Regions from separate parts of the Paenibacillus sp. FSL W8-0186 genome, predicted to be linked through region 3. Evidence: riboswitches for the same ligand, from Rfam matches in the RefSeq annotation. Region 3 holds a riboswitch; each other region holds the start of a gene.

Region 1 (4,437 bases), 1.6 Mb from region 3:
CCGAAATTATGTTCCAGGCAGGCGCCGTTCAAGGGATTACGTACAACGGCATGATGCCGTTCCTGATCGTTGCCGTGATGTATTTTATCGTCACTTTTACGCTTTCCCGCATTTTGGGCCGTTTTGAAAGGAGGCTGCAGGCTAGTGATAACCGTTAAGAATTTGCATAAAAAATTCGGCCAGCTGCATATTTTAAAAGGCATTGACCTGGAAATCAACCGCGGCGAGGTCGTTGTCGTTATCGGGCCGAGCGGATCGGGTAAAAGCACCTTCCTGCGCTGTCTGAACCGGCTTGAGGAGCCGTCCAGCGGCGAAATCCATTTCGAAGGAGAGCTTATTACCGGTAAGAATCATAATATTAACAAAACCCGTGAGAAGATGGGTATGGTATTCCAGCATTTTAACCTTTTTCCTCACAAAACGGTGCTTGAGAATATTATGATGGCTCCGCTCCAGGTGAAAAAACAGGCGAAGCAGGACGCAGAGGCCTTCGCGCTTCAGCTGTTGCGCAAAGTGGGTTTGGAGGACAAGAGCGGGGCTTACCCTTCCCAGCTGTCAGGAGGACAGAAGCAGCGCATCGCCATCGCTCGCGCCCTGGCGATGGAGCCGCATGTGATGCTGTTTGACGAGCCGACGTCCGCACTCGATCCCGAGATGGTGGGCGAGGTTCTGGAAGTCATGAAGGAGCTGGCGACAGGCGGGATGACGATGGTGATCGTCACGCATGAAATGGGCTTCGCCCGCGAGGTCGGCGACCGCATCTTGTTTATGGATCAAGGCGTTATTATCGAGCAGGGCAGCCCGCAGCAGGTGTTCGGTTCGCCGCAGAATCAGCGGACGCAGGATTTCTTAAGCAAAGTTTTGTAATTGGTAATTAGAATAGCATTGCGAAGGCATGACCACGGGTCATGCCTTTTTGGTGCTGCCTGCAATAATTTAAATTTTTGTTACGGTTTCCGTCCATGTTTTTTCTTGATAAATCCTGGTTTTAATACCATTGGTAACATTTGCATGGCCCATAGGTTACAAAATTGTGATATATTCATTACGGCCGAAACACTGCCAAGGCAGGTGCGGGGGACGACTTATGACGAGCAATGCAAGTACAAGGTGACAAGCATGGCATGTCTTGGGGTGAAGCGCTGATGATCCGGCGCCGGGAGCTATCCTTTTTTCCGAATCCGACAACTAACTCCGCAGGCCAAGTTAAAGGAGGAGCATCATGTTTAAACAACGTAAAAGTCTTCGCAAATTGGGAATGGGGATTAAGTCAGCGGTGATTGCAGCAGGGTTGTTAGGTGCGCTGCAGGCCGTACCAGCATATGCCGATTCAGTACATACGGCGAAGAATGGGGACACCTTCTATTTTCTCGCCAAGCAGTACGGGGTCAATTTGGACAAGCTGATGAAAGCGAATCCGAGCATAGAAGCAACGAATATTTACGAAGGTTTAAAAATAACGATTCCGGGACAAAACATGCAGGCGCTTTCCGTCTCTGGAAGCGAGGCTCAGCCGCTCTCTACGCTAAAAGTATTAACGGCGGACCGGGTCGTACAGGCCTGGGGCAAATCGTTTAACTACAAATCCACAGTAAAGGTCAAAGCGACAGCTTACTCTGCGGCTGCCAGCGAAAACGGGAAATGGGGCCCTGTCGACTATTATGGAAATCCTTTGAAGCTCGGAACGATCGCCGTTGATCCAAACGTCATTCCGATGGGCACCAAAGTGCTGGTCACCGGACACAGCCATCCTGATTTGCCGAAGAACGCCTTCGTCGCCACAGCGACCGACCAGGGCGGCGCGATCAAAGGGAACCGCATCGACATCTTTATTCCGGCGAGCCCGCAAAAGGTTAACGAGTTTGGTTATCAGGATGTCACGTTATATGTGCTGGATTAATACAAATTTAAGCCATGATTAGATCATATTAAAAAAGGACGTCCACTGCGAGATCTGGGGATCTGCAGGGATGTCCTTTTTTTGCTTGCAAGCAGGTGCTGCTTATAGTGCTTTCTTATAAGATAGCAGCTGGGGAATCGTTACGAAGCGATAGCCACGATTCCGCAGCACCTTAATAATATCCGGCAGAGCCTCGATAGTTCCCGTCAAATTGGAACCCGTACCGCCCCCGGCATGCTGCAGCACGATGGATCCCGGACCGACGGCGCTGAGCACGTTACGCTTGACCTTCTCTTTGCTTAGCGCTTTCCAATCGAGGGAATCGACGTTCCAGTTAATGATTTTGTAGCCTTGCCGCTTGGCCCATTTGAGCTGCTCCTCGTTAATTTCTCCGTAGGGGGGACGAATGAGGCGAGGTTTGTAACCGATAATCCGTTCGATCACTTTCTCGGTTCGCTCAATTTCGCTTTTGAATTCCTGGACGGATTGTTTCTTAAACAAAGGGTGGCTGTAGGAATGGTTGCCGATGATATGTCCTTCATGGTGAATTCTTCGCAGCAGCTCCGGATGCTTCTTCGCCCGGCTGCCTACGACGAAGAAAGTGGCTTTGACGCCATGTTTCTTCAGTATATCCAACACTTTAGGGGTGAAGCGCGGATCGGGAACATCATCGAAGGTCAGGGCAATTTGCTTGACCTCAGGACCACTGAACTTGAACGTTTCCGAGTATTTCCGCCGGAGCTCTCCCAGCGTCATTGGCTTAGCTTCGGCATTTACGGCTTGTTCGGAGGAGGTGGGTTCCGGCTTTGACACGGGTTCGGCAGGCGCGGGGGCCATTCCCGTTACTAGCGCCAGGCATAACAGCCATGCGGCCGGCGCCTTGAAGAGTTTGGACATGGATACCTTCTCCTTTGATCGCTGAATGGTTATTTACTGGTATGCCCAAAACTTCACATAAATATGACCGCTCCTGCAAGGGTGTGCTATTTGTCACAGACTTGCCCGCGCAAAAATAGCATCTTAGATAAAGCAGTGAAGCAGTAGGTACGCTTATTTGTTAGTGAGGTGAGAGGCATGGCGGTTGTCATGGTAAATGTAGAAGTTGCCCCGAACATTTTCAGATTAAAGGCTGCAGGATCATATACGGGACGGATGGGCCAATTCTATATGGTTCGGGCATGGGATAAGTATCCTCTGCTCTCCAGGCCGCTCAGCATCTTTAACCGGGACGAGGGAGGCATTGAGTTTCTATATCAGTTAGCGGGGGAAGGGACAAAGCTACTCAGCGCTTTGCGGCCCGGAGATGAGCTCCAATTGGAGGGCCCGTTTGGAAATGGGTTCCCGGAAGTGCCGGCTGAAGAAAAAGTCGCTCTGGTCGGGGGCGGGATCGGCGCAGCTCCGTTGTTCTATGCGCTTTGCGAGTATTCTGCTGCGGACGTGTATTTGGGATTCAGCCGGGAGGCTTACTTGGTGCAGCAATTCGAAGCGGCGACGACCGGCAACGTGATCGTGGATGTGGGCGGCATTGTGCTGAAACAGGTTGATTTTAACGCTTACGATACCATTATTGCTTGCGGGCCGGAGGCGATGCTCCAGGCTGTGCAGCGCCGGAAGCAGGAATCCGCCAGTCCGGCCAACGTGTACGTATCGCTGGAAAATCGCATGGCCTGCGGCATTGGGGCTTGTCTCGTATGCAGCGTAAAATGCCGGGATCAACGGCGTAAGGCCTGTGCGGACGGACCGGTATTTTTGGCGGAGGAGGTAGTGTTCGAATGATAGATTTATCGTGCAGCATCGCGGGCGTACATTTTAAAAATCCGGTCGTTATGGCTTCAGGAACTTTTGGCTTCGGCCGGGAATACGGCTCTTTGTACGATATTAACCGGTTGGGCGGCATCTCCGGTAAAGGATTGACCCTGCATCCAAAGGAAGGCAACCACGGAAATCGCGTATTCGAGACGCCTTCCGGCATGCTGAACAGCGTTGGCTTGGAGAATCCGGGCGTAGCGTCATTTTTGCGCGGGGAATGTGAGTACTGGGCAGGCTTGAAGCTTGCGAGAATCGCTAATCTGGGCGGCAATACTCTGGAGGAATATGTGGAAGGAGCACGGCTGATCGAGGAGGATGCTCTCCGCCGCAGGGTGTCAGGAAACCAGGCCGTTGATATGATCGAGCTTAATATATCCTGTCCGAACGTCAAAGCAGGCGGGTTGGCCTACGGTATTAAGACGTCGGTTGCCCGCGAGGTCGTCAGGGAAATCCGCCAGGCGACGACGCTGCCGTTAATGGTCAAGCTATCTCCGAACGCCGAAGATATCGTGCAAATGGCGGTCATGTGCGAGGAGGAAGGGGCGGATGCTGTCTCTCTGGTTAATACCTTTTCTGCCATGAAGATCGATATCTATAAGCGGCGCAGCGTGTTTGACAATCTGTACGCCGGTCTATCGGGTCCGGCAATTAAGCCGATCGCATTGCGGATGGTACATCAGGTGAGCAAAGCGGTCACTCTTCCGGTAGCCGGGATGGGAGGTATACAA
Region 2 (4,437 bases), 1.2 Mb from region 3:
CTTTGATGACGGCTTCCGCTTGCTCTGCGTTTAACGTGACTTCAGGCATTTGCGTCTTATTTTCTTGTGCCACCTGATCTTTGCCGGGCAAAGTAAAAATAAGCACCAGGGCTAGTGCACACGCGACAAAGAATAGCCCGCTCATAACCCACTTTTGCATTCAAATCGTCCCTCCTATGTAAGCTACCTTATTATTATAACGGAACACGCCCTTTGATCATAGCATTTGTGACAAAAAAAGCAACGAATTCCACGTATAATCGCTCAAAATTCACAATATATTATGAGCATCCTCACAGCGCGCCAGAATCAAGCCATACGGCGTCTTTCGGAAGAGAAGTGTAAATGGGCATATCTATGCCTGAGACCGCCTTAATGGCGTCCTCAGACGCTTTGCAGACCATGCTATAAACGTTCACCCCGATATACCATACAATAATACGGCTTGGATATTGCTCCTGGGGTCATTTTCTCGTACAGATCGGTAATAACGAACCCCGATTTCTGATAAGCGCGGATGGCCCGCGTATTCCAGGTGAGCACTTCAAGATCAATGACGTTGGACGGTGCGCGTCGCTGCGCCTCTTTAACGATCGTTAATACAAACGACTTACCCAAACCTTGGCCGCATAAATCGGGCCGCATTCCGATTCCGAGTCTGGTGACATTCTCCATAGGAAAATATTGGGCAAATCCAGCCAAATTTCCTTCCTCGTCCAGAACGGATACATACTGCTCTGCCCGTAAGGCCGGATTTCCAAATTCAACATCAAGAGCCTTCATTTGTTCCCAAGGCAGCCAGCTATAGATATCATAGGGAGAATCGTAGCGCCAAGTACTGATTGCTTCCCCATGATGCTCTTCCATAGGAACGATCTGAAACTGAATATCTCGTTTATCCATCTTGCGCCTCCTTGTACAAATGGGAAATGCCGTGCCATGGAACTTCGCCGGCGCGAACGTTTTACCACCACTGTAACGGGATTTTATTTTATTGTAAAGGCTCTAGCCAAGAGATTTTTGATGGTCAAGGGAATTATGAGGAAGGGTCATCCATTTATAGTGTAAACGGTTTAGCAAGGCGTCAAAAAAATAGTACCTATGGCGCGGATGACTGCAACCTTTTTCCCTAGCTCTTCGTTATTAAGTTAGACCGATGGAATTCCAAACAAAATGCCGCGGCAATTCTGGCAGGAATTGTCGCGGCGGTGAAGTAAAAGCAGTAGACATAAATGAGGTTGAGTGATTAGGATTGAGCGGCGTGGGTAGCATAGCCGTATTTGCTAAGGATCCGTTTCGCTCCGACGTAACGTTTCTTGTAGTAGCTGTTGCTTAATTTGTCAGTGCGGATTCCTTTAGAAGAAGAGGCATGAGCGAACTTTCCATCGCCGATATAAATACCGACGTGAGATACTCCTTTGCCGGTGGTATTAAAGAATACGAGATCTCCTTCCTGGAGCTGATCCTTTGCAACAGGCGTACCCTGTTTGTACTGCGCCGCCGAGACGCGGGCTAGTTTAACACCCATTTTCTTAAAGACGTAGCTTGTAAATCCGGAGCAATCAAAACCTTTTGCGGTCGTTCCTCCGAGCTTGTAAGGTGTTCCGTAGACGGCATTAACCGCCTTGTTCAATGTCGTGTCCGAGTCGGCGTATGCGCTTGCTGTCCCCATCGTAAGAAGAATAGCCAAGCTCGTCGCCGCTGCTGTTAAAGTCTTTCTCAAGATGTTGTGCTCCTTCCAAGGCCTGCGAGGTTAGCTTAAGGATTCGGTTGAAGGTTCCCTATCATCTCTTATGTAGCGAGATCAATTCACCCATAAATGGTTCCCCCGTCTCCCGGGTGCCGGGAATTCGGCTTATCAAGTTGTATGCACCCGAAACGAAACGACTTGCAACAATAATGACAAGATTGTAACTTATCACTTTGGTTATTCTAACAAAAACGGCCATCTTTTGCAAGAAAGGCTCTGCTGCAGCATGTTGGTAAAGTTATCTGTACCATTTGGGAATAAAAAAACCTGTAGGTGGGTTCGGCAAGAACCGTTACAGGTTTTCTGGACGTATTATTCTACATCGTCATGATCGTGGCTATCCACTGCAACCTCTTCGTACTTGTCTGTACTCAGGACGCGTTTGGCACCGACATAACGTTTGACATAATAATCTTCGCTTAATTTGCTGATGATTACGCCTTTCTTCGTTGAAGCGTGAGCGAAGCTCTCGCCATCAACCATAACACCAACGTGGGATATTCCATTACCGGAAGTGTTGAAGAATACGAGATCTCCAGCCTTCAGCTCATCCTTCTTGACAGCTGTTCCCATGTTGTATTGGGATGCTGATGTGCGAGGCAGCTTGATATCAAGGCTCTTGAAAACGTAAGAGGTAAATCCGGAACAATCAAAGCCATCGGTGCTCGTACCGCCAGATACATATTTCGTGCCCAGTGCGGACTCGATGGTTGAATCCAGTTTAGAATCTGCGAAAGCGCTGCCAGCCCCTAAGGTGAACAAGATGGACAAACTTACAGCAGCTACAGCCAACTTTTTCTTCAAAGAAGTTATGCTCCTTCCAATGCCTACGAGGTTAGCTTAAGGATTCGGGTTGAAGGTCCCCTATGATCCCTCTGAAGCGAGATCAATTCACCCAAAGTGGTTCCCCCGTTTCCCCGGTGACGGGAATTCGGCTGTGATTTTAACACCCTTTGTAACTTATTCGACAATGCTGTCATGCATCTTTGTGAATTATGACAGAAATGATTACAAATCTGTTACTTAAAAAGTACTGTTGTTATTGTAACAAGGCAGGGATCATTTGGCAATGGTTAAATTGCGAGAATTATATAGCAAGCATAGAATAAGGCCCCCGCAATTGCGCGGAGGCCTTGTGGCTCTAGGGAGGAGAGAAGATGAAGAAATTTTAACTTTTTTGTTGCCATAGACAATATTGCGAGGATATTTTCCATATTTTGAAAACACTGCGGAAGAATGGGTATGCTTGCTGCAAAATAAGGGCCAGCAGACCCGTCCAGATCCAGGATACTGTACCGAATAAGATAAAAATGATAGAGCAAGAGGCTGCCAGAATAAAGGAAATGCCAAGTCCCGGAAGAAGATGCTTCCAGCAAAGGAGCAGGGACGGCCAGGCATTGCCTCTAAATAAGTAGCCGAATTGCAGGAACAGCACCGTCTGGCGGATGAACCAGCTGTAGCAGAGCCAGCCGACAGCATAAGCCATAGCGATGAGGGCAGCTGAGATGTGGCTGCCGTTTCCCTGGAGAAAGGGGGACAGGGATGCGTATGCTTTCGGCAAGAGCCACAGCGTAGGAATTAGAATCAATATTAGCTCTATGAAGTAGAACAGCGTCACAGGCTTCCAAAATTTCTGCATGCCCCGGAAAAGTGGAAGGCCAGGCGCTCGTTCCTCCCCAGGAAGCAATCCATACAAGATTCCCGCTTGAACCAGAGGAGTGAGCAGCAGGCGAAGCAAAATCATGCCGATGACCATCCATAAGTAATGATGAACCTCGGGAATTTGCCAAAATCTATTCTGCCCCTCGATCATAAACAGAAGCCGGCTCAGATCGTTGGGGGGAGGGTCAGGATAGCGGTGCAGCACCTGCACCACGGCCGTATTGACCAGCCGATATAGAAATACTCCCCACAGCAGTTGATACAGGAACAGAATGATGACGGAGGGGAACTGTCTTTTGACGCTGCTCCACCCATTGCGAATATAGGGCATGGTATTCCCTCCTAAAAGTTTTGTGAGCAACACCGCATTGAATAAGCCTCGAACAAAACTCGCATCGTAAGCATAAACCTAGTTTTGTGAGCAACACCGCACCGAATAAGCCTCGAACAAAACTTACATCGTAAGCTGCTTACCATAGGAATGAGCTGGTCAGCATTTCGAGCAGCTTCGTTACAGTGACATTGGCGCGTGTGCTGACCTTCTCGTCCAGGCTGGCTTTAAAGTAGTTATTAATATGTTTGTTTTCCAGCACCAGCGTGTAATCCGGGTCGAGCATGGCCCAGGCGAGGGGTTCCCTATAGGATAATTTCAATTGGGAACGCTCTTCCTTCCCGTCTAGTACCTTCCGTACGGTATGCCCGTCTTGGAAGGTGAAGAGGATCGGCACCTTCGCATAGGTTCCGCCCTTGCGGGCGATGTCTACGACGGCCTCATACAGAGCATTGCTGTCCTGCCGGACCTGATAGATATCAATGTTCTCTATGGCATAGTCCGCCATTTTTCCATCATATACATACTCGTTAAAATAATTTTTCCAGGAGCGTCCCGTCGTTTGCTCAAGCACCCGCTGAAAATCCGCTGTGGTCGGATGTTTGAACCGATATTTACGCGCATAGAGGGACAGCGCCCGATTCATGGCTTTGTTGCCGATCTGCCGCTCGATGTCCAGAAGAACGAGTTTGCC
Region 3 (4,437 bases):
TGAGAACGTTTCGTACCCAGCTCACCTTCCATTGGCATAATCACCGCAAGCGGCTGTTATGGTTTGGAGCTATCGTCCTATTCCTTGATTTTTGGCTGATTGCCGGATACGGCATATATGAGCCCGAAAATGCAATCGCATTGGTGATGAATAATAATTTTGCCGCAATTTCTATTTTCATCCTGCTAACCGCTTATATTACTGCCGCCAGCTCTTTCCCATTGTTAATGGGCTTGGGCTGGACGCGCAAGCAATACTATTGGAGCAGCCTGATCTATTTCGCTGCCTTCAGCATAGCGGTATCCCTTGCGCAGACGCTCCTTGTCGCGGCGCTCAGGCAACTGCTCCCGCTGATCACCTTCGATCCGGGCACTGCCGTCATTTCATATGGCATGCTATGGTATTCGCAGACTGCAGTCTTCTTCCTCCTGGCCATGCTGTTCTTTCTGACGAGTACCTTGATGTACCGGTTCGGTTTGTTCTGGGGCGTCGGATTAATCGTTGTTTATATTCTGAGTCTAGATGCTCTTCGTACGAACAATCCCACGCTCATCGATGCGACGGCCAAGACACTGGTAGATATTCTCCCTCCCCATTTCGCCATCGCCATTTCCATCGGCGCGGCCTTCATCTGCTGGCGGCTGTACCGAAGCGCTGAGCTGAAGTCTTTCTGAAATAAGCGGCAAAAAAGAGCCAAATATAAAGGAAGCTGTGTCCGCCCCTCCCGGCTGACTCAGCTTCCTTTGCCATTGTATCCGTCACTCGTCCTCGTTAATGACAGCTTCAAATCTATCGATATTCTCATTAGAACCGATCATGACCATAATATCTCCGGCATTCAGCACATCCATCGCGGTAGGGGCGACAATGACTCCCGTTTGTTTATGGATCGCAACGATGCTGCAGCTGTAATTCACACGCGGATTGATCTCGCCCAGCGTTTTGCCGGCCAGGCATGCAGGCACACTCAGCTCGACGATGCTGTACTCCTTCGACAGCTCGATATAATCGAGCAAATTCGGCGTCACCAGCTGATGCGCCACGCGAACCCCCATATCTCTCTCTGGGAAAATAACCCGGTCCACGCCAAGCTTCTCCAGCGCCCGGCCGTGCAGGACGGAAATCGCCTTTGCGACGACCGTTTTGATGCCCAAATCCTTGAGCAGAATCGCCGTCAGGATACTCATCTGAATATCACTGCCGATGGCCACAATGCCGCAATCGAAATTACGGATACCCAGCGATTTCAGCATATCTTCATCCGTAGCATCAGCCGCGACGGCATGGGTTAAATAAGCGCTCATATCGTTGACCAGCTCTTCGTTCAGGTCGACGCCAAGCACCTCATATCCCAGATCCATTAACTCAAGCGCCAGGCTGGAGCCGAAGCGCCCCAGGCCGATCACCACAAACTGCTGCATTTTCATTGATTGGTCGAACTCCTATCCTATAATCATTTTCCCTTCGGGATAACGGTATAATTCCTTACCCTTTTTCGGACCAAGCGCATACGCCAGCGTCAAGAGACCCAGGCGGCCGGTAAACATCATGAAGCATAAAATAATTTTGCCGATATCGGTCAAATCCAGGGTCAGTCCCATCGTTAAACCGACCGTGGCAAAAGCAGACGTCGTCTCGAACAGAATGCTCAGAAACCCCGCTTCCTCGGTCGTGGATAATATCATTGCCGCCGCTATGACGAGAAACAGCGCCAGCATCGTAATCGTGACGGCCTTAAAAATCCGCTCCTGGGACAAACGATAGCGGAAGAGCACCATATCATTGCGTCCGCGAATCATAGAAATGACCGCGCCAACCAATATCATGAACGTCGTCGTCTTGATCCCGCCTCCCGTCGAGCCCGGGGAAGCGCCGATGAACATCAGGATGATTATGAAGAATTGGGTGGCCTGGCGAAGAGTCCCGATATCCACTGAATTTGCGCCCGCCGTCCGCGTCGTGACCGACTGGAAGAACGAACCCCATATTTTCCCGCTCCAATCCAAAGAGCCCATCGTTTTGGCATTCGTAAATTCGAATATAAAGATGACGAGCGCCCCGATGATAATAAGCGATCCGGTCATGGACAGAACCACTTTGGAATGCAGCGACAGCTTGCGGCTGCGGCGGAAATCCGCGAGCTCGGACAGCACAATAAAACCGAGCCCGCCCGATACGATCAGAAACATCGCTACGAAGTTAATGAGCGGATCGTCCACATAACCCGTCAGGCTGTGGAAATTTCCGAATAAATCAAAGCCGGCGTTATTGAACAGTGACACCGCATGAAACACTCCGTAGTAGGCGGCCCGTCCTAGCGGCATGTCAAACGCCCAGCGAATCGCAAACAATAAGGCGGCGCTGACTTCAATGACCAGGGAATACATCAGTACCTTGCGTATGAGGCGCACGATGCCCTCCATCGTATTCTGATTCATCGCCTCCTGCAGCAGAAGGCGGTCCCGCAGTGAAATCCGCCGCTTGAACACAAGGGAGAAGAGGGTTGCCATCGTCATGAAGCCGAGTCCGCCGATCTGAATAAGCGTCATAATTACGATTTGGCCGAATGTTGAAAAATAAGTCCCTGTATCGCGGACGACAAGCCCGGTGACGCAAGTGGCCGAGGTCGCCGTAAACAACGCATCAACGAAAGGAAGAGATTCCCCGGTTGTGGTGGCGAGCGGCGTCATCAGCAGGAGTGTTCCGGCCAGTATAATCGCCGCAAAGCCAAGCACCAATATACGCGGTGGTGATAATTTAAACCATTGGGACGGCATCGTGCTCACCTCCTCTTTCCTTGATCTGCGTTCCTCACATTTATACCCCTTTATTATGGACACTTTGGCAAAAGAAAAAAGCACTGGAAATCCAGAGCCCTTTCGGTAATGGTTCCTGCTGCAATACGCCTACGAGGTTAGCTGACGGGTTCGGGCCTGCAGAGCAGCCCTATTCGCCTCCTGCGCCGGACTTTCCGGTCCGTGCAGAGCCTGAGAAATTCACCCCAAAAAATTGGTTCCCCCGTTTTCCATTGGAAATTCGGCCGATATTCTTTTCAATTCTTTCATTTCACATTTTCATTCCATCTCTATGAATTGGATTATAAGCTTAATTAACGTTCACCACAAAGCTTGATTTACCCGAAATACCATGAAAATCACCTTTGCCGCCTGAAACGGAGCTCGCCATCCTTCATTCTCTGAGCCATACTGTATTTTTGCGGAATTATTGCCTCTTTTCTGCGCTTGGCTCGTTCGATTCTGGCGATTGCTCCATGCTTATGATAATCTTTACAATGATATCCATTTACACTAGAGCAAAGGGGTTTTTGAATGTTATCCAACTTTTCGTCCGCAGGGCGAACTCCGAAGCGCACCACGCTTCGGGTACTGGCCGCCGTAGGTTTCCTCATTTTTCTGGCCCTGCAGGTTCTGCCGATGGCCACGCCGGATTCATTGCAGCAAATTCAGAAGACGATCACCAAGCAGCAGGCGAAGGAAATCGCTGCCGAGTTCGCCGCTTCGACACTGGAGCTGCCTGTAACATTGGACGATGCTTTGGTTACATACGAATCTCGATCGGACATATATGGTTACTTAACCCGAGCGGGCCTGATGAAAACTTATATGCAAAATTACGATGAACAGTTTCCGCTCGAGATATTTCGCGTTCGCTTCGAGCCGCCAGACGGCATCCTTAGCGCCTTAACCGTGGACGTTAACATGTATGGCGGCAGAGTGGCCGGATTCGAACGTATCGAAACCTACAGCAACGCCACCAGGGATCTGCTGCAGAAGCAAGGCATCACGGGCGGCAGGGGGTTGCAGGTCACGGAGGGAGACTTGACGCCCGAGGACAAAGAAAGCCTGGCTGCTCCGTATCTTAAGGCATTTGACTTCGATCCCGCTCAACTGAAGATCGAGAGCGCCGAAAACGAATCGGGTCTGATCTACGAAATTCCGGGCTATGAAGCCGGTCAATCCCGCGGGCTAATCGAATTTCGCTTCCAAGACGGAACCGTGTCCTCCATGGAAGCATATTTCGATCCCCCTGCCGCTCATCTGGAGTATGTAAAAGGCCAAAAGAAGCTGGCCAGCTGGTTCACCTGGGTTGGCTACGCCCTATTCACCTTCGTGCTCGGCATTCTGGCGATCATCTACAGTGTGAAGACCAGACCGTTTTCTTCTTTTCTGCGCGGCCTGGTTCTGTCCACTGCTTACTTTATTTTTACGATGGTCGGAGCGGTTAATATGCTTCCGATGCTGGAGAAGGACGGGCTCGGAACAGAGGTCCTGATCCTCGGCTTCATCGTGCAAGGCGCACTCACTTTGGTAATATCGGCCTCTATTTACTTCTCCCTGATCGGAGGAGACGGACTCTGGCGCAAACAGGGGCTTAATTTATGGGCCAGAGCCAAGGAGCCGGGATACGGGCAGCATG
Region 4 (4,437 bases), 1.4 Mb from region 3:
CCAGGATATGATCACGAAGACGGCGTCCCATGAAATGATCGGCAATCTGCAGAAATACCAGCAGGTCAGCATGACGGACGGCATCGCTTCGGGCAAAGTGCAGGGCGGCGGCATGGCCTCGGATATGGCGGGCATGATGATGGGCATGACCATGGCGAACGAAATGATGAAGAACATGAACATGCATCAAAATCAGAATCCAGGCCAGAACCAACCCCAGCAGCACAATCAGCAGCACAGCCAGCAGCCCCCGGCGGCTCCTGCTTCCGAAGGAGGCAAACGCCCTAACTTCTGTCCGAACTGCGGCGCCAAGAATGAAGGGGCGAACTTCTGTCCGAATTGCGGCCAGAAGCTGAACTAAATCATTAATTGCAAAAAAAGAATTAAACGATGGACCAGTGATGATGGCTCATGCGTTTAATTCTTTTTTAACTATGCGGACTTGTAGCCAGCTTCTGTTGGATTGCTCAACTTAGAGTAAATGGATGTATAGCAGTTAATCTCTGCGGCATAGAAGGAAGAATAGATTTAGATGGACTTCATGTCATTAGAATAAGAGAAATGGCTAATCACGGCAGGATTCTTGATTTTAGGTCCATCAAACCCATCTAATCCCCTAAAGCATGCATTAAGAGCATAATTAGATACATAAATTCCATTTCGTATTACTATTCTTACAGTTCCGTCCATGTCACGTTTAACTCAATGACCCCTTCGTTCGAGGACAATCGTCCGCCAATCATGGACCAGCTTTCGTTTTTATCGGGATTGTCGCCTTGAATAATAATATTCTTATCGCCGATGGTCTGACCGGAATCATCCAAGTTTTGCGATTTGAAATAATCCTTGTACAACTTGGTAATCGTCGCCATGTCTTCCTCGGTTGAGAAAATCAGCAGCACCGATTTTTTGCCGTCTTTGATTTCAGAGTGGGATGTGCTGATCTTGACATCGTCCGGAAGAGGGAAATCCGCCGGCAAATATTCAGGCCTTTGCTCATCATGGCCTTGGGCTCCGGCAGTCATGTTCTGTACGGCCCCTGTATCTGGCGGTTGTTGTGCTGGCCCGCTTTTGGAGGATTGGCAGGCGCTTAACCCTATCAATACAAGAATGGATAACAGTAAATACATCAATCTGCTGATCTTCACGAATTTTTCTCTCCTTCTCCACGTTCCACGTATTTCCAAACCCTTCCTATATTAATACGTTTTTGCATTTTATCCTACGGTGGATAGGCCCATTTATAATGCCGTTTCACCATCCTAGCCATATACTTTAGACCCGTGCTGCTGCTTCCTTACTCCTAGTCTGCCACGTAGTCAAACCGACGAGGTTATATTCAAAAAAACGAGCCACTCCAAGAGCGTGGGAAATGTAAGCGCACTTTTGAGGCAGGAAGGGTTATTTTTGCGCCAAATCTGGATTCCTTATTTGTTTACAGATACTTTTTTTGGGAGTAAGATTTCATTCATGACGAACTGGTTTATACATTGAATAATCCTTTATCGCTGAATTCTGCAGTCAGAAACGGGGGAACCAGAGGGATGCGCATATGCATGTAAGTCCCAGGGGTGAATCGCTTGATCTGGATCAGGTAAACGTCAAGTGTAGGGCTACTTTCAGGCCCGAATCCGTCAGCTAACCTCGTAAGCGTTACGAAAGAGGAATTTGTCGCGTGCCCAAGTTTTTTTGAGCAGCCGCGGGAAAGGCCAACTTTCCTGCGGCTTTTTTCGTGCGAATGCATGGGATAGGATTACTGGTTTGAACGGATAATGGCTAAACCAAGAGGGTACGATACAAAATGTCCCATATCTCAAACTGGTGGTGGAAATAAGATGTCAATCAAAAGACTGTTGATTGGGCGGCCGTTGAAATCGACGGAATTAGGGGAACAAAAGCTGAATAAGAAGAAGGCGCTGGCCATTCTTTCATCCGATGCTTTATCGTCGGTAGCCTACGGACCGGAGCAAATATTGCTCGTGCTGGTTACCGTCAGTACAGCGGCCTTTTGGTATTCGATCCCGATCGGGGTCGGCGTATTGGTATTATTGACTGCTCTTATTTTATCCTATCGGCAAATTATTTTTGCATACCCTCACGGCGGGGGAGCCTACGTCGTTTCCAAGCAGAATCTGGGGATCTTTCCCGGCCTGATTGCCGGCGGTTCCCTGCTGGTCGATTATATTCTGACCGTTGCCGTCAGCGTGTCTGCGGGGACGGATGCGATCACGTCGGCTTTTCCAAGCCTGCACGAGCATAAGGTCATCATCGCAGTTGTGTTTGTCATTCTCCTCACCTTGCTGAATTTACGGGGTGTTACCGAATCCGCTACGATTCTGGCTTATCCCGTGTATTTATTCGTTATGGCTTTATTCCTGCTGATTGCCGTAGGGCTATACAATATTGCGATGGGCCATGTCCCGCCGGAGCTGCATGCGCCGGTCGGCACGCCTGTGGCCGGCATGACCTTGTTCTTGATCCTGCGCGCTTTTGCCTCGGGAAGCTCGGCCTTGACCGGGGTAGAGGCGATTTCCAACGCCATCCCGAATTTTAAGGAGCCCGCGCCGAATAATGCGGCCAAAACGCTGCTGGCGATGGGAACCCTGCTTGCAATTCTGTTCTCGGGCATTGTATTTCTGGCCTATTATTACGGGATTGCGCCTCATCCGGAGAAGACGGTCGTCTCGCAAATTGCCGAGCATACCTTCGGCAGAAATGCTGTGTACTATTTTATCCAAGGCACGACGGCTTTGATCTTGATCCTGGCAGCCAATACGGGGTATTCAGCTTTTCCGCTGCTGGCTGTGAACCTCGCCAACGACCGGTTCATTCCAAGAATGTTCACGGTACGGGGCGACCGGCTGGGTTATTCCAATGGCATTATCAGCCTGGGATTGCTATCTATCATCTTGATTATTGCCTTCCAGGGGCAGACGGAGCAGCTTATCCCGCTGTATGCAGTTGGCGTGTTCATTCCGTTCACGCTATCGCAGACAGGGATCATGATGAAATGGATTCGCGAGAAGCCGACGGGCTGGGTCCCTAAGCTGATTATTAATTCCATCGGCGCTCTGATCTCCTTAACAGTTTCACTTGTATTCTTTTTGACAAAATTTACACGAGTCTGGCCGGTACTGATCTTCTTGCCATTGATCGTTTGGATGTTTTATCGGATCAAGAAGCATTATGAAGCGGTGGGCGATCAGCTGCGGCTAACAACCTGCGAGCCGGCGGTACCTATCACGGGGAACGTCATTATTTTGCCTGTATCGGGAATTACGCACGTCGTTGACCATTCCCTGAATTACGCGAAATCTTTGTCGCCGGATCAGATCATCGCTGTGTATATTCCGTTCGAGAGAGAGGATATCGCCCGTTTTGAGGAGAAATGGAATCGTTGGCGGCCGGACGTCAGGCTGGTCACGCTGTACTCCCCTTATCGAAGCATCATTACGCCGCTGGGCAAATTCATCGACACGGTACACCGGAAAGCGAGCGAGAACGATTACCAGGTGACGGTCATCATTCCCCAGTTCATTCCGAAGAAGGGCTGGCACAACTTCCTGCATAACCAGACCAGCTTAATGATCCGCACCTACCTGCTCTACCGCAAGGATGTCATCATCACAACAGTGCCTTATCACTTGAAAAAATAACGCCCTGGGCGCGGCTGGATCGATCGTATCAGCTATGAGATGCTGTTGGATTTGGCTTCTGCTCCTGCTCGTGCGCCTGACTAGCACGCTTGCGCACCAGGGGAGGCAGAGCAAGCAGATAATAGAAGCTTACGCCGAGCGTACAAATGCCAAGAAGATAGTGCAGCCAGGTAATGGAGACCCAGGCCGGGAAGGCTAGGGCTACAAACCCTAACGCTAATGAATGTCCGAGCATCATGACAGGCTCGATCAGGGCGTTTACCCTGCCCATATTTTGCGGGGGAACGAGTTCCGGCATCCAGCTGCCGAGAGCAATGTTTATGGGGGCGATAGCGATCCCTTCTATAAACACAAGCAGAAGATAGACCTCGATCCGGTCGGTGAAGCCCAGGCCCCCAATAAGGACGCTGGAGATGAACAACCCGGCAATGAGGATCGGGATTCTTGTATAACGGCGAATGAGCTTGAGGCCGATGACACTGCCGATGAGGAAGCCCGCACCGAGAAATATCGTAGTTAATGAAGAGTGGACCACGTAATTGTCTGGGCTGATCTTGTATTTCATGGAGAAAATCGGCAGAATGGCGAACACACCGTTGACGATGCCAAAGAATAGGAAGCCGGAGATGAGAACCAGAAGCAGCCGGTTGCCCATAATATAACGGAGTCCCAGCCAAAAATCCTTGAGAAGCAGAGGAATTCGGATGTCGCGGATGCGGTTGCGGCCGTTAGGCATGCGGGCATGTTCAGGAAAATCGCCTTTGGCAATCAGCAGACCGGA

The links. A riboswitch is a leader RNA that binds a small molecule or an ion and turns the genes downstream of it on or off. The one in region 3 is predicted to bind cyclic di-AMP.
Region 1: linked by a shared signal. The riboswitch ahead of MKX50_RS13385 (3D domain-containing protein) and the one ahead of MKX50_RS20370 (TrkH family potassium uptake protein) in region 3 are both predicted to bind cyclic di-AMP.
Region 2: linked by a shared signal. The riboswitch ahead of MKX50_RS00515 (C40 family peptidase) and the one ahead of MKX50_RS20370 (TrkH family potassium uptake protein) in region 3 are both predicted to bind cyclic di-AMP.
Region 4: linked by a shared signal. The riboswitch ahead of MKX50_RS01535 (APC family permease) and the one ahead of MKX50_RS20370 (TrkH family potassium uptake protein) in region 3 are both predicted to bind cyclic di-AMP.

Annotation. Positions count from the first base shown of each region.
Region 1 covers NZ_CP150207.1:2,973,966-2,978,402, reverse strand. The annotation lists partial or broken gene MKX50_RS13395 (amino acid ABC transporter permease) at 1-158, shown strand, start outside; gene MKX50_RS13390 (amino acid ABC transporter ATP-binding protein) at 145-867, shown strand; cyclic di-AMP (ydaO/yuaA leader) riboswitch at 1,040-1,217, shown strand; gene MKX50_RS13385 (3D domain-containing protein) at 1,223-1,900, shown strand; gene MKX50_RS13380 (polysaccharide deacetylase family protein) at 2,003-2,797, opposite strand; gene MKX50_RS13375 (dihydroorotate dehydrogenase electron transfer subunit) at 2,975-3,676, shown strand; gene MKX50_RS13370 (dihydroorotate dehydrogenase) at 3,673-4,437, shown strand, end outside.
Region 2 covers NZ_CP150207.1:110,025-114,461, forward strand. The annotation lists gene MKX50_RS00505 (cytochrome c) at 1-160, opposite strand, end outside; gene MKX50_RS00510 (GNAT family N-acetyltransferase) at 406-903, opposite strand; gene MKX50_RS00515 (C40 family peptidase) at 1,247-1,723, opposite strand; cyclic di-AMP (ydaO/yuaA leader) riboswitch at 1,728-1,866, opposite strand; gene MKX50_RS00520 (C40 family peptidase) at 2,063-2,554, opposite strand; cyclic di-AMP (ydaO/yuaA leader) riboswitch at 2,560-2,697, opposite strand; gene MKX50_RS00525 (hypothetical protein) at 2,919-3,743, opposite strand; gene MKX50_RS00530 (M1 family metallopeptidase) at 3,883-4,437, opposite strand, start outside.
Region 3 covers NZ_CP150207.1:4,573,053-4,577,489, forward strand. The annotation lists gene MKX50_RS20360 (DUF4052 family protein) at 1-674, shown strand, start outside; gene MKX50_RS20365 (TrkA family potassium uptake protein) at 759-1,427, opposite strand; gene MKX50_RS20370 (TrkH family potassium uptake protein) at 1,443-2,777, opposite strand; cyclic di-AMP (ydaO/yuaA leader) riboswitch at 2,889-3,052, opposite strand; gene MKX50_RS20375 (type II CAAX endopeptidase family protein) at 3,330-4,437, shown strand, end outside.
Region 4 covers NZ_CP150207.1:337,581-342,017, forward strand. The annotation lists gene MKX50_RS01525 (SPFH domain-containing protein) at 1-361, shown strand, start outside; gene MKX50_RS01530 (hypothetical protein) at 675-1,148, opposite strand; cyclic di-AMP (ydaO/yuaA leader) riboswitch at 1,497-1,669, shown strand; gene MKX50_RS01535 (APC family permease) at 1,836-3,656, shown strand; gene MKX50_RS01540 (MFS transporter) at 3,685-4,437, opposite strand, start outside.